DNA from 4 places in the Aquabacterium sp. A3 genome. Region 3 is predicted to be linked to each of the others. Evidence: predicted binding sites of a transcription regulator. Region 3 holds the regulator's gene; each other region holds the start of a gene.

Region 1 (3,205 bases), on a different contig from region 3:
TTGTCTTCCACCACCTGCGTGACGGCCACACCCGTGGCCCCCACATTGCCCATGGCTTGTGAGGTGAAGACCACCTGGCGCGCCTTGTAGGATTGACCATCGGGCCCGGCCACGGTGTCGGCGTTGGCCAGGTTGGACGCCACCACGTTGAGCCGCTGCGACTGCGCGCTGACGGCGCTGCCTGAAATGTTGAAGATGTTGAACATCGACATCGTTGCACTCCTTCAGGGCTCGTTGCTCACTGACCAGTGATGGCCGAGTTCAGCGTTCGAATCTGCGAGTTGATGAACCGCAGCGCGGCTTCATAGCGCACGGTGTTGTCGGCAAAGCTGGCCCGTTCGCGGTCCATGTCCACCGTGTTGCCATCCAGGTTGGTTTGCGACTGCGTGGCGTAGTTGAGTTCAGGCTCGCTGCGCGCGCCGGCCAGGCTGCCGTTGCGCGCCATGTGCAGGGGGCTGGAGGCGGTCATCGTCACCCTGGGTGCCGAGGTGCCCGGGGCCTGACTTTGCCGCCCTGTGGCATCGGCCAGGGCGTTGGCAAAGTTGAAGTCACGGGCGACGTAGCCGGGCGTGTCGGCGTTGGCGATGTTGCTGGCGATCAGCCGCTGACGCTCCGACCGCAGGCGCAGGGCTTCGGCGTTGAAGTTCAGTGAGTCGGTGATGCGGTTCAGCATGGTGGGCCTCCTGCCGGTTCTTCCGGCGATTGCATGGGATGTTGAATCTGCTCGGGCCCCAACATGAGCCGAAATAGCGGCCTCTTCGACGGGCATTTCCAACGGCGCATGGCCGTCGCTTGTGACTAGAGTGCGCTCATGAATTCCTCGCGCCCTGTTCGCCCTGTTTCGTCCCTGCCATGGTTTCAGGCCCTGCTGGCCTGGCTCACCTGGCTGCTGTTGTGTGTGGTGGCGGCCCTCAGCTCGGGCGCTCAAGCCCAGGGCTTGCCGGTGCAAACCCACGCGCAGTTACAAGCCACCCTGCAGCAGTGGTTGGCCGCCCGCGACGCCGATACCGCCACGGCCCAGGGCATGGCTGACGCGCAAAAGTGGCAGAACCCGCAAGACGCCTCACCACAGGTCGAGGTGATCATGGGCGAGCTGGATCCACGCCTGAAACTGGCCCCGTGCTCGCGCATCAAGCCCTATCTGCCACGGGGGGCCAACCTGTGGGGGCGCTCTCGCGTGGGCTTGCGCTGCGAAGAGGGCGCGCGCTGGAACGTGTTCTGGCCCGTGACGGTGAAGGTCTGGGCGCCCGCCCTGGTGGTGGCGCGCACGGTGCCGGCCGGCACCGTGCTGGAGGCCACCGACCTGACCGTGGCCCGTGTGGACCTGGCTGGCGGCGGCTCGCCCGCACAGCGTGATCTGACCGAGGTGGTCGGCCGCACACTGGTGCGCACCCTGACACAAGGGGCCGAAGTGCGCGAGGCCGATCTCAAGGTGCGGCGCTGGTTTTCGGCAGGTGAACCGGTTCGGCTCATCGTGAAAGGATCTGGCTTTCAGGCGGCGGCCTCGGGTACCGCGCTGGGCCATGGTGATGAAGGGCGGTGCGCTCGGGTGCGCATGGACACCGGGCGGATTCTCTGCGCTCAACCGGTGGGCGACGGATTGGCCGAATTGACCCTGTGATCCCCACTTGTTTCGTGGATGCTCCCCCTTGTTCGTGGGGGATGATGCAATCGAGATTAAAGTCCGTCAGGACCGCGTCGATATCGCGGATGTGACCACCCGGAATGTTCCGGGATCAAGGAGTGCATCATGAAAATTGGCAACCCGTTGGACAAGGCGCTTGGGCTTGGTCTTCCGACCGAGGGGGCCGCTTCGACCCGTGCGCCCGGCAAAACATCTTCACTGGATGGTGGTGTCAGCCAAAGCGCGAAGGTGACCCTGTCCCAGGCCGCTGCTGGCATGGTTGAAACGCCGCAAGGCGAGTTCGATGCGGACAAGGTGTCTCGCGTCAAGCAGGCCATCGACGACGGCAGCTACCAGGTGGACGCCGAGGTGATCGCCGACAAGCTGATCGCCAACGCCAAGGAACTGTTGGGCCGCGCGGCCTGACCAGACCATCGTGGGCGCGTGCACCATGCAGACCCTGGACGACCATGTTCACCTGATCGAGGCCCAACTGGACGCGCTTGAGCGCGCCCTGGCCTCGTCGGATCTGCAGGGCATCGATCAGGGCAGTCAGGCGCTTCAGCAACTGCTGAGCGACGCCGTGGCGCAAGTGCGGCGTGCCCGTCAGCGGGGCAGTCAGGCCCTGGATGAGCCGCTGCGTCAACGTTTGCTGCTGGCCCAGACCCGGGTTCAGCAGCAGTGGGCCCAGGCCCATCGCGCGTCGGCCTCGGTCGAGCGTGTGCTCAAGATCCTGCTGCCTCAGGAAGAGGCCGTCACTTACGGCAACCCCGCAGCCGCCAAACACCTCAGCGCTTACCGCTGAGCGCCGCTGCTCGCTGCGCACGGTTCGCAGCCCTCAACCACCATCTGGACGCGCCGCCGCCCCTGGAACTCATCCACGCTGACGCGGTAGGCCAGGCGAACACGCCCTGGAAGGGGCTCGGTGTGGCCAAACCAGATGCCATCGCGCACCTGCCCTTGCAGCCGCAAGCTGAGCTTCAGATGACGCTCGCCCACCAGGCGCTGGCCCAGCACATCCACCTCGTCACAGAAAACAGGCGCTTCAAATCCAGGGCCCCACACCGCTTCATCCAGCTTTTCCACCGTTTCTGGCGTGAACCATTGAGGCTCCAGTGGGCCGTCGCTCATCAGCTGGCGTGACAAGGTGGCAGCATCCAGCCCTTCTCTGGCCACGCGCTGCAGCGCAGCGTCGAATACCGGGAAGTCCGACTCCGACAGGGTGCAGCCAGCCGCCATGGCATGCCCGCCAAACTTGTGCAACAGGCCGGGATGGCGTTTGCTGACCAGGTCGAGCGCATCGCGCAGGTGGAATCCGGGGATGGAGCGTCCCGAGCCCTTCAACAGCCCATCCTGACCTCTGGCGAACACAAACGTTGGCCGATGCAGGCGGTCCTTGAGCCGCGAGGCGACGATGCCCACCACACCTTCGTGGAATTCGGCGTCGAAAAGTGCGAGGGCATAGGGTGGATCGCCCTCGGGCATCAAGGCCTCCAGGCGCAACTCGGCTTGTTCTCGCATGCCCGACTCCAGCTCCCGGCGCTCGCGGTTGATGGCGTCGAGTTGGCGGGCCAGGGCCTC
Region 2 (3,205 bases), on a different contig from region 3:
TCGGCTTGACGGTAGCGGGCCAGGTGGTCTTCCACCCTTGGCACGCGCTTGGCAAACACCAGACGTTCTGGATCGACACCGTGGGACTGTGCGTGTTGACGCAGGTTGCGCTGAGAAGTGTCGTTGCGCGACATGAGCCACAACACGCTGTGGGGCACCTGTTTGAGGATGTTCATCCACACCGCAAAAACATGGGGTGCGATTTTGTAGTCGTGGTTGAACGAGCAGAACACCACGGCGTCGTCAGGCAGTCCGCATGCGGCCCTGCTGGGCGTGTCTTCGGCAATTTGAATGCTGACATCCGTCGGCAGGTAGGCGTCAGGCAGGTACACCACCTTTTCGTCATAAAACTGCTGATGTTCTGGCGGGATCACCTGGCGGTCGGCAATGATGTAGTCCATGTACGGCAGACCCATGGTGCCTGGGTAGCCGAGGTAGTTCACCTGGGCGGGTGCAGGTCGCCACGCGAAAATGTCCGAGCGCGAGTCGGAGGTGTAGCCGCCCAGATCGATCGCGATGTCGACCTCCATGTCTCGCATCTTCTGGGCGATGTCGCGTGTGTTCATGCCCCGGGCGTCGATGAAGTGTTCGAAGGCGTTTTCCATGCGGTGACGCAAACGGGACTGGTCATTGATGCCGATCGAGATGGCGACGGTTTCGAAGCGCTCACGATCGTGATGCTCGAAGATGCCCGCCATGAGGTGGCCAACCGGGTGCTCGCGCAAGTCTGCCGAGACGTAGGCGATGCGTATCCGGTCGTGGCGATAGCGCTGACCTTGCCACAACGGCGTGTCCATGGCGGGAAATCGCTGCGCGAACGTGCGTGCGCAGGTCTGGTGGTCCTGTGCCTCGTCAGACAAGGCCATGAAACCCAGCGACTTGCATGTGCGGTGCCCTGCTTTGACGCCCGCCATGATCTGCGAACGTGTTTCATCGAAATCGGTCCAGTCGCATACGTGCATGCGCTCGTAGCACAACATGCCCAGGCCATAGTCGTAATCCGGATTGATGCTCAGCAGACGCTGGAACATCGCGATGGATTCTTCTGCGCGCTTGAACTCGGTCAGCAAGATGGCGCAGTTGCCGATGGCGTTTTGGTGGTCTGGCTTGATCTCCAAGGCTTTCTGGAAGCGCTCCAGTGCCTTGGCGTGTTGGTGCGTTTCACGCAGCAAGGCGCCGCTGTTGATCAGCGCCTCGATGTAGTCGGGTTTGATGCTCAGGGCGTGTTCATACGCGCTGATGGCACGGTGTCGGTCTCCTTTGGCCTGAAGGGCCGAGCCGTAGGCCACCCACACCGGCGCAAAGGAGGGGTTCTGTGCCGCACATGGATTCAACAGGGCCAGCGCCTCGTCAATGGCGCCTCGCTTCATGAGGATCACGCAAAGGGAATACACCGCCAGCGGGTCCAGCGGCGTGAGCGCCAGTTTTTGCCTGAACTTGGCTTCGGCGGCAACGTCTTGCCCCTGGCTTTGCAGCTGAATGCCCTGCATCACCAGATCGGTCGGGGCGGCGGGCTGTTCCGGATTGGTTTTCATGCGCGGGCTGATCACGGTGTCGGACATGGTGCGAAGGCGTTCTGGAGGTACTTCCGACATCTTGTGACGGCCCCCGCGTCGTGAAACGCTGAAAAAGCCCCCGATGCCCCGTTTGATTCGTGCACTTTTTTGCACCTCGGCATGAACTTTTGGGGCCAAGTTTTTTTCATCTCGCCTCAAGTGCCCCGCCACGGCGTCGATAAGCCGACAGGAGTGTCGAAGTTGACAGATCGCCATACGGGATAGCGCGGCATTGGCCCAGCTTATTCCGCGATGCCAGCAGGTCATCTGTTCGTACGCTGCCACAGATCGTTGACCCAGTCATGCTTGTTTGACTGGATTTTGAGTTTCCATCGGCCCATCAGGGGGAATCATGGCGTCCATCATCGAGTCGTTGAGCACCGACCAGATTGCAGCACTGTCGACCACGTCGATCATCAAACTCACCACGGAAGACTGGGCGGCGTTCACGACCGATCAGATTGCGGCACTCACCACCACTCAGGTCAAGGTGATCGAAACCGCCGACATTGCGACGCTGAATTCATCGCAGATTCAGGCCTTTGGAACCGATCAGATCCGGACGCTGTCGACCATCCAGGTTCGTGCGCTGAGCACCGATGCGGTCGAGGCCCTGACGACCGATCAGGTCACTGCACTGACATCGCGCCAGGTGGGCGCCTTCACGACAACCCAGATCGCTGCCATCGAAACCGATGACATCGCGGCCATGGGAACCGAGCAAGTCAAGGCCTTGACCAGTGTTCAGGTCAAGGCCCTGTCGACGGACCAGATCGGCGCCATCGGAACGGACGAGATTTCTGTCATCACGACCGCAGCACTCAAAGGCCTGACCACTGATGGGGTGGTGGCCTTGAGCACGGATCAGGTCGCGGCACTCAGTACCACGCAGGTCAAGTCGTTGTCGACGGCACAGGTCGCGGCGGTCGAGACCGACGATCTGCAGGCCATGAGCACTGATCAGATCAAGTCCATGACCTCGGCGCAGATCAAGGCCCTGGTGACGGATCAGGTAGAGGCCCTGACCACCGATCAGATCAGCAGCCTGACGAGCGCGCAGACCGCAGCATTCACGACCACGCAGATCGGCGCGATCGAGACCGATGACATCGCCGCCATGGGTACCACCCAGATCAAGGCGTTGACGTCATCCCAGGCCGCTGCATTGAGCACGGATCAAGTCCAGGCCATTGAAACCGATGACATCGGGGCGTTGAGCACCGCAGCGGTTCGCGGCTTGACCACAGATGGGGTGGTGTCGCTGACCACTGACCAGGTGGCCGCGTTGGGTACGGCGCAGGTCAAAGCGTTGAGCACCACGCAGGTGGCTGCGATCGAGACAGATGACGTGGCAGCCTTGGGGACGAGCCAGTTTGCGGTCCTCAGCAGTGCTCAGGTTGCAGCCTTCAACACAGACCAGGTTCAGGCGGTCGAAACCGATGACCTGCGCGTGCTGACCACCGCTGCGCTCAAAGGGCTGAGCACCGACGGCGTGGCTGCGCTGACCACTGATCAGGCCGCCGCCTTGACAACGACGCAGGTGAAGTCGCTCAGCACCACTCAGGTCGCAGCGATCGAGACTGATGACATTCAAGCCCTGACCACCGACCAGATCAAGGCAGTGACCACGGCCCAGATCCGTGCCCTGA
Region 3 (3,205 bases):
TGCCAGCCTGAACCCGGCCTATAGGCTGGACATCAACGAAGTCAATCTGGTGTTTGCCACGCCCACCCCGGTGGACGCCGGCATCGCCGCCAACCACGCCTGACACGCTGCCCATGAACCGTCCAGAACGACATGCTGCAGGCCGCACCGGAAGCCCTCCGGTGGATCAGGCCCAGGGTTTGCGCCGGATGTTCGCCACCCGTGTGTTGCGTTTCATCCCGGTGGTGGCCAGCCCGGAGGCCCGCTGTGGCGGGCTGGTGCTGGAGCGTTTGTGCACCGCCTACGAGAGCTTTGGTTTGCGCACCCTGGTGGTGGACGCCAGCCCCCAGGCGCGAGACCCTGGCGAGCTGGTGGCCTTTGACATCGCCGAAGGCATTGAGGCGCTCTCGAGCCACGTGAGCTACATGCCGGCGCGAGGCCTGCCCTTGCGGTATGCCGACGCACGCGGCTCATGTGCCACCTTGCTGGACGCGCTGGCGGACGCCTCGCCACAAAGCGATGTCGTGCTCTTGCACGCGCCCGCCAGCGAGTTGGCGCGGGTGATGGCCCAGCGTGCCCGTGAATGCAGCGTGCGCCCGCTGGTCTACACCAACGACCTGGCCGAGGGTCTGACGCAGGCCTACGCCGCCGTGAAGGTGCTGGCGCAGCGGGGCGGCTGGATGAGCTACGACCTGCTGGTGGCCGCACCCGTGCACAGCACGCAGGCGCAGGCGGTGGCCGATCGCCTGGCCCGGTGTGCCGATGATTTTCTGGGCGTTGCCCAGCGTCTTGCCGTGCAGCTGGATCTGCAGCAGGCCGCGCAAGCCCAGCCAGACGCCCGATTCCTGTCGCTGGCCAGCGGTCTGTTGCACGCTGCCCTGCCGCATTCGCTGGGCGACTCCGCCTTTGAGCACCTGACCTCGCCCGGCAGCGCCTTGCCCGGGCGCGTGGCCCCCGTATTCAACTGATGATGCCCTCGGAGACACACATGTACACCGCCAAAGGTCGTCTCGACATGGACTCGATGCTGCGTCAGTACAGCCCCCTGGTGCGGCGCCTGGCACACCAGATGATCGCCAAGCTGCCTGCCAACGTCGAGGTCGATGACCTCATCCAGGTCGGCATGATCGGGCTCAGTGACGCACTGACGCGATTTGATGCCGGGCAGGGCGTGCAGTTCGAAACCTTTGCCACGCAGCGCATCCGCGGCGCCATGCTCGACGAACTGCGCGGGGCCGACTGGATGAGCCGAGGCACCCGCAAACAGCAGCGCGACATCGAATCGGCCGTGCACAAGCTGGAGCAGCGCCTGGGCCGGGCCCCACATGAAAGCGAGATCGCCAAGGAAATGGGCCTCAGCCTGGTCGAGTACCAGGAAATGCTGGGCAAGGTGCGCGGCACCCAGCTCATCTACCTGGAGGACATGAGTGGCGAAGACGGCGACAACGACTACCTCGACCGGCATGTCACGGATGAAGGCAATGACCCGCTGAGCTTGCTCGAAGACCACCGCATGCGGCATGCCCTGGTCGAAGCCATCAAGAACCTGCCCGAGCGCGAGCAGTACGTGATGAGCATGTACTATGAACAAGACATGAACCTCAAGGAAATCGCGGCCGTGCTGGGCGTGACCGAATCGAGGGTGTGCCAGCTCCACAGCCAGTCCATCGCCAGGCTGAGGGTCAAGCTGCGAGAATGGTGAGGGCATGATGCTCACCGCTGCGATGGTCTCCCCTTTGAAGGAGGCAGTCGATGTGGTCCCCGTTCAGGAAGTTGCCAGCGCTCGCCACGGACGACGGTGCCCTGGCCCCCGATGAGCCCGTGGCGCACAGTGCCACGGCCCTGGCGCAGACGCTGGCACGAGACACCAGTGGCCTGGGGCGTGAGGCCGCCGAGCTGCGTGGCACGCTGGAAGACAGCGCAGCCGTGGCCGCTCGACAGGCCGACACCCTGCAGCAGTTGGTGAGCCACCTGCACAGCATCGTGCAGGCCCAGCAGCAGATTCATCAAGAAACCGACCACAGCGTGCAGGCCATGCAGCAGGCCCGCAACACCGTCGACCGTGTGGGGCGAGACGTCGGGCAGGTGGTCGACACCCTGCGCGATGTGGCCCAGGCCGCCCAGGAAATCACCCAGGTGGCGCTGCAGACTCGGCTGGTGGCATTCAATGCATCCGTGGAGGCCAAGCGGGCCGGGGAAGCCGGGGCCGGGTTCTCGGTGGTGGCCGACGCCGTCAAGACCTTGTCCACCCAGGTCGAGCACATCTCCAAAACCATCATGAGCACCGTGGGCAGCCTGGACCAGCGCATCCAGCGCCTGGCCGATGAGTTGCGCATGGACGAGCAGGCCCGCCAGGGCGGGCAAGCGTGCCTGGCCCAGGCCCTGGCTGGTGTTGAGTCGGGGGTGCAGCGCATCAAGGGCGCTGCCGATCACAGTGGCGCGCTCTCGTCGGGCATCCATGAGCAGATCGGGCGCATGGGCCAGGAGGTACAGCACACCCGCCAGTCGCTGGATGGGGCCCTGAAGCGCAGCGAAAGTGTGCTGGGCGTGTCCGAGCGCTTGATGGAGGTCATTGCCACATCAGGTGTGAGGACCGACGACACGCCGTACATCGAACTCGCGCAGCGCGTGGCGGCTCAGATGGCGCAGGCGCTGGAGCAGGCGGTGCAGCAAGGCCGCATCACCCTCGCCCAGTTGTTTGATGACCGTTATCAGCCCATTCCGGGCAGTGCGCCAGCGCAGCACACCACGGCCTTCAACGCCTTGACCGATGCGCTGTTGCCAGGGTTGCAGGAACCACCATTGCAGGCCTTGCCCCAGGTGGTGTTTTGCATCGCCGCAGACCGCAACGGCTACATCTCGACCCACAACCGGCAGTACTGTCATCCACAGCGGACCGGTGATGTGGCGTGGAACACCGCCCACTCGCGCTGGCGCCGCATCTTCAACGACCGCACCGGCCTGGCCTCGGCGCGCAACACCCGGCCTTTCTTGCTGCAAACCTACCGACGCGACATGGGCGGCGGCAATTTCGTGTTGCTCAAGGAGGCCTCGGCACCCATCGTGGTGCAAGGCCGGCATTGGGGCGGACTGCGTCTGGCGTACCGCTTTTGATCCGTAGGGGTCAGCCGATCCGCCCGAGCAGAAGGTACTCCATGAGCACCTTCTGCACGTGCAAGCGATTCTCCGCCTCGTCCCACACGACGGATTGGGGGCCATCGATGAC
Region 4 (3,205 bases), on a different contig from region 3:
TCAGGCCGACGACACCACCCCGGTGGATGGTGACATCATCGACCAGAGCATCCGCATGATCGATGGCGCACTGGACAAGATCAACGATGCCCGGGCCACCTTTGGTGCTGCGCAGAACCGCTTCGAGGCCGTGATCGCCAACCTGCAGATCAACGTCGAGAACCAGGCCGCCGCCCGCGGCCGGATCATGGACGCGGACTTCGCGGCCGAAACCGCCAACCTGTCGCGTGCCCAGATCCTGCAGCAGGCGGGCACCGCCATGGTGTCTCAGGCCAACCAGTTGCCACAGCAGGTGCTGAGCTTGCTGGGCCGATAAATACGCACGGCAGTCAGCGGACGGCGAAGATCTCCGCTCAAGTTTCTGCCGATGCAGCCGATTCTCCCGTCGTCCAGGTGTCTCGAATGAGCCCTGGACGAATGTGCATTGGAGGTACCCATCATGGCCACACTGAGTTCACTGGGCGTTGGCGCCGGATTTGACACGGAGTCTCTCGTCACCAAGTTGGTGTCGTTGGAGAAAGCTCCCGCAGAAAAGATCCTGAGCGAAACCACGAAGCTCAACACGAAGCTGTCGACCTGGGGCCGCGTGCAAAGCTCCTTCTCTGCCCTGAAAGACGCCGCATCGGCGCTCAACAAAGACAGCTTCTGGAACGCCACCACGGCCACCAGCAGCGACAGCGCATCGGTGTCTGTGACCACCAGCGCCGGTACCCCTTCGGGCGCCTACTCGGTGAATGTCACTTCCCTGGCCACGGCCCAGTTCATCAGCTCCAACGCTTACGCTGACAAAACCGCCGTGGTGGGCGACGGCACGCTGACCATCACCTTTGGCACCTACGAATCCGACGGGGGCGAGCCCCCTGCCATCACGTTCGCGGCCAAGGCGGCGGCGGCGGCCATCGACATCCCCATCGGCCCTGGCGACAACACGCTGGAGAAGATCCGAGACCGCATCAACGCCGCCAACGCGGGCGTGACGGCCTCACTGGTCACCGACGCTGCCGGCACGCGCCTGGTGATGCGCGGCCCCAACGGAGAGAGCAACGGCTTCAAGGTGGATGTCGCAGAGGGCACCACGCCCGGTCTGTCGGCGCTGGCTTTTGACGCCAGCACGGGCGCGACCAGCAGCATGACCAACAACCAGATGGCCGCCAATGCCAAGGCCACCATCAATGGCATCGAGATTTCCTCGGAAAGCAACACCCTGAGCAATGTGCTCGATGGCCTGACCCTGCAACTCAACAAGGTCACCACATCGTCGGTGGACATCTCTGTCAGCGAAGACAAGGCCAGCATCCGAACGGGCATCGAGGCCTTCAAAACCGCCTACAACGACCTGGTCGGGCTGATCCGTGTGCAGACGCTGTACGACGCCGACAGCAAGACCGCCGGGCCGCTGCAGGGCGACTCGACCGCCAACGGGCTGCTGAGGCAGATTCGCAGCCTCGCCAGCACCACCACCTCGGCTTCATCCACCTTCAACCGGCTGTCGGCCGTGGGCTTTGACATCGGCACCGATGGCACCTTGTCCATCAACAGCAGCAAGCTCGATGACGCCATGGACAACCTGCCAGAGCTGCAAAAGCTCTTTGCCAATGACAGTGAAGATGTGGCGGCCCAAGGCATTGCGCAGCGCTTCCAGTCGCTGGCGGCGCAGATTGTGGACACCGACGGCATCATCAGTTCGCGCCAGGAAGGCATCAAGGCGTCGATCAAGCGAAACGACGAAAAGATCGAGCGCCTGGAAGACCGTGTGGCCTTGGTCGAAGCGCGACTGCGCAAGCAGTACACCGCGCTCGACACCAGCATGGGCAACCTCACAGCGCTTCAGAGCTACGTCACGGCCCAACTGGCAGCACTGACCAACAACTCATCTTCTTGAGCCGTTCAGCGGCCTGCGGGTTGAACAAAATGCGCAGGCAAGCAGGCCCTGTTCAACAGGCAACCGGTTCAAGTGGCACAGGCGGCAGCCGATAACACATACATCAACGTCACCATGCAGAGCACACCGATGTACGCACCTGCCAGCCCCTTCTCCCGCCCCATTCCCGCAGGCGCCAATGCCCTGTCGGGCATGTACCGCCAGGTCGGTCTTGAAACCAGTGTCACCGGCGCCTCGTCGCATCACCTGGTCACGCTGCTGTTCGATGGCTTCCTGGATGCATTGACCGAAGCACGCGGCGCCTTGCTGGCCAAGGACATGGCCGCCAAAGCACGCGCACTGTCTCGCGCCATCCGCATCGTCGATGAAGGCCTCAAGGCCTGCCTCAACGTCGAGGCCGGCGGCGAACTGGCGCTGAACCTGCGTGACCTGTACACCTACATCAGCCTGCGCCTGACCCAGGCCAACCTGCGCAACGACCACCAGGCGCTGGACGAATGCACCCAGCTGATTCAGCCGGTGCGCGAGGCCTGGCTGGCCATCAAGCCCGCCGCAAGTGCCCAGGCCGCGCAAGGCGGTATGGAGGTGAAAGCATGAACGCCCCCGAAACACTCACCGCACCCGAAGAAGAACTGTTGGGAGCCGCCAACTTGATCACCTACTACGAAGCCATCGAACACGCCAGCCACGACATGCTGCACGCAGCCCGTGCAGGCGACTGGGACACGGTGGTGAAGCTGGAAGGCGCCTGCGCCGTGCTGATCTCGCAACTCAAGCACGCCGCCAACGAGCACCCGCTGAACACCGATGAACTGGCGCTCAAGAGCCGCATCATGCAGCGCATCTTGCTCAACGATGCCGAGATCCGTAACCTGGCCGAGCCCTGGCTGAACGACCTGAGCCGCATGATCGACGGCCAGACCGATCCCGGCAAAATGCATTGAGGCCTCATGGCAGCCGCAGCGATGCAAGACGACTTTCGGCTGACTTCCGAGGCCGAGATTGACGAACTGCTCCAACGCCTGCTGTCAGAGCGGGCGTTGGTCAGTCTGAGCAACCCGCAGGGGCAGCATTGCGCCACCCTGCTGAGGGCGACCGACCGGGCTCGCGGCATCATCGTGCTGGACGCGCCACTGGACCGCCTGTCACTGGAGCAATCCCAGGCCTCTGGCGAAGTGCAGGCCGTGGCGTACCTCGACAGCATCAAGCTGCAGTTCGAGGTGGAATCGCCCATGCTGGTCCAGCACGGCCACGATGCCGTGCTGCACGCACGGTTGCCCAAGGTCGTGTATCGATTCCAGCGGCGCGAGGCGTTCCGTGTTC

The links. The regulator FliA, encoded in region 3, starts transcription of late flagellar genes. The targets are predictions, from matches to a motif close to CTAAAGTTTNNNNNNNNNNNGCCGNTA.
Region 1: the regulator FliA is predicted to act here: its motif matches at 1,678-1,704, upstream of flgM (flagellar biosynthesis anti-sigma factor FlgM).
Region 2: the regulator FliA is predicted to act here: its motif matches at 1,711-1,737, upstream of WNB94_RS02135 (SPM autocatalytic domain-containing protein).
Region 4: the regulator FliA is predicted to act here: its motif matches at 1,950-1,976, upstream of fliS (flagellar export chaperone FliS).

The regions. Positions count from the first base shown of each region.
Region 1 covers NZ_JBBPEV010000001.1:805,215-808,419, reverse strand. Annotated here, with positions in the region: gene flgC (flagellar basal body rod protein FlgC) at 1-212, opposite strand, end outside; gene flgB (flagellar basal body rod protein FlgB) at 239-673, opposite strand; gene flgA (flagellar basal body P-ring formation chaperone FlgA) at 812-1,621, shown strand; gene flgM (flagellar biosynthesis anti-sigma factor FlgM) at 1,751-2,050, shown strand; gene WNB94_RS03505 (hypothetical protein) at 2,076-2,429, shown strand; gene recJ (single-stranded-DNA-specific exonuclease RecJ) at 2,420-3,205, opposite strand, start outside.
Region 2 covers NZ_JBBPEV010000001.1:490,072-493,276, reverse strand. Annotated here, with positions in the region: gene WNB94_RS02140 (O-linked N-acetylglucosamine transferase, SPINDLY family protein) at 1-1,535, opposite strand, end outside; gene WNB94_RS02135 (SPM autocatalytic domain-containing protein) at 1,909-3,205, shown strand, end outside.
Region 3 covers NZ_JBBPEV010000003.1:213,892-217,096, forward strand. Annotated here, with positions in the region: gene flhF (flagellar biosynthesis GTPase FlhF) at 1-103, shown strand, start outside; gene WNB94_RS12620 (flagellar biosynthesis protein) at 114-947, shown strand; gene WNB94_RS12625 (RNA polymerase sigma factor FliA) at 968-1,681, shown strand; gene WNB94_RS12630 (methyl-accepting chemotaxis protein) at 1,732-3,093, shown strand; gene argF (ornithine carbamoyltransferase) at 3,104-3,205, opposite strand, start outside.
Region 4 covers NZ_JBBPEV010000001.1:990,400-993,604, forward strand. Annotated here, with positions in the region: gene WNB94_RS04360 (flagellin N-terminal helical domain-containing protein) at 1-316, shown strand, start outside; gene fliD (flagellar filament capping protein FliD) at 440-1,882, shown strand; gene fliS (flagellar export chaperone FliS) at 1,997-2,479, shown strand; gene WNB94_RS04375 (flagellar protein FliT) at 2,476-2,826, shown strand; gene WNB94_RS04380 (flagellar brake protein) at 2,833-3,205, shown strand, end outside.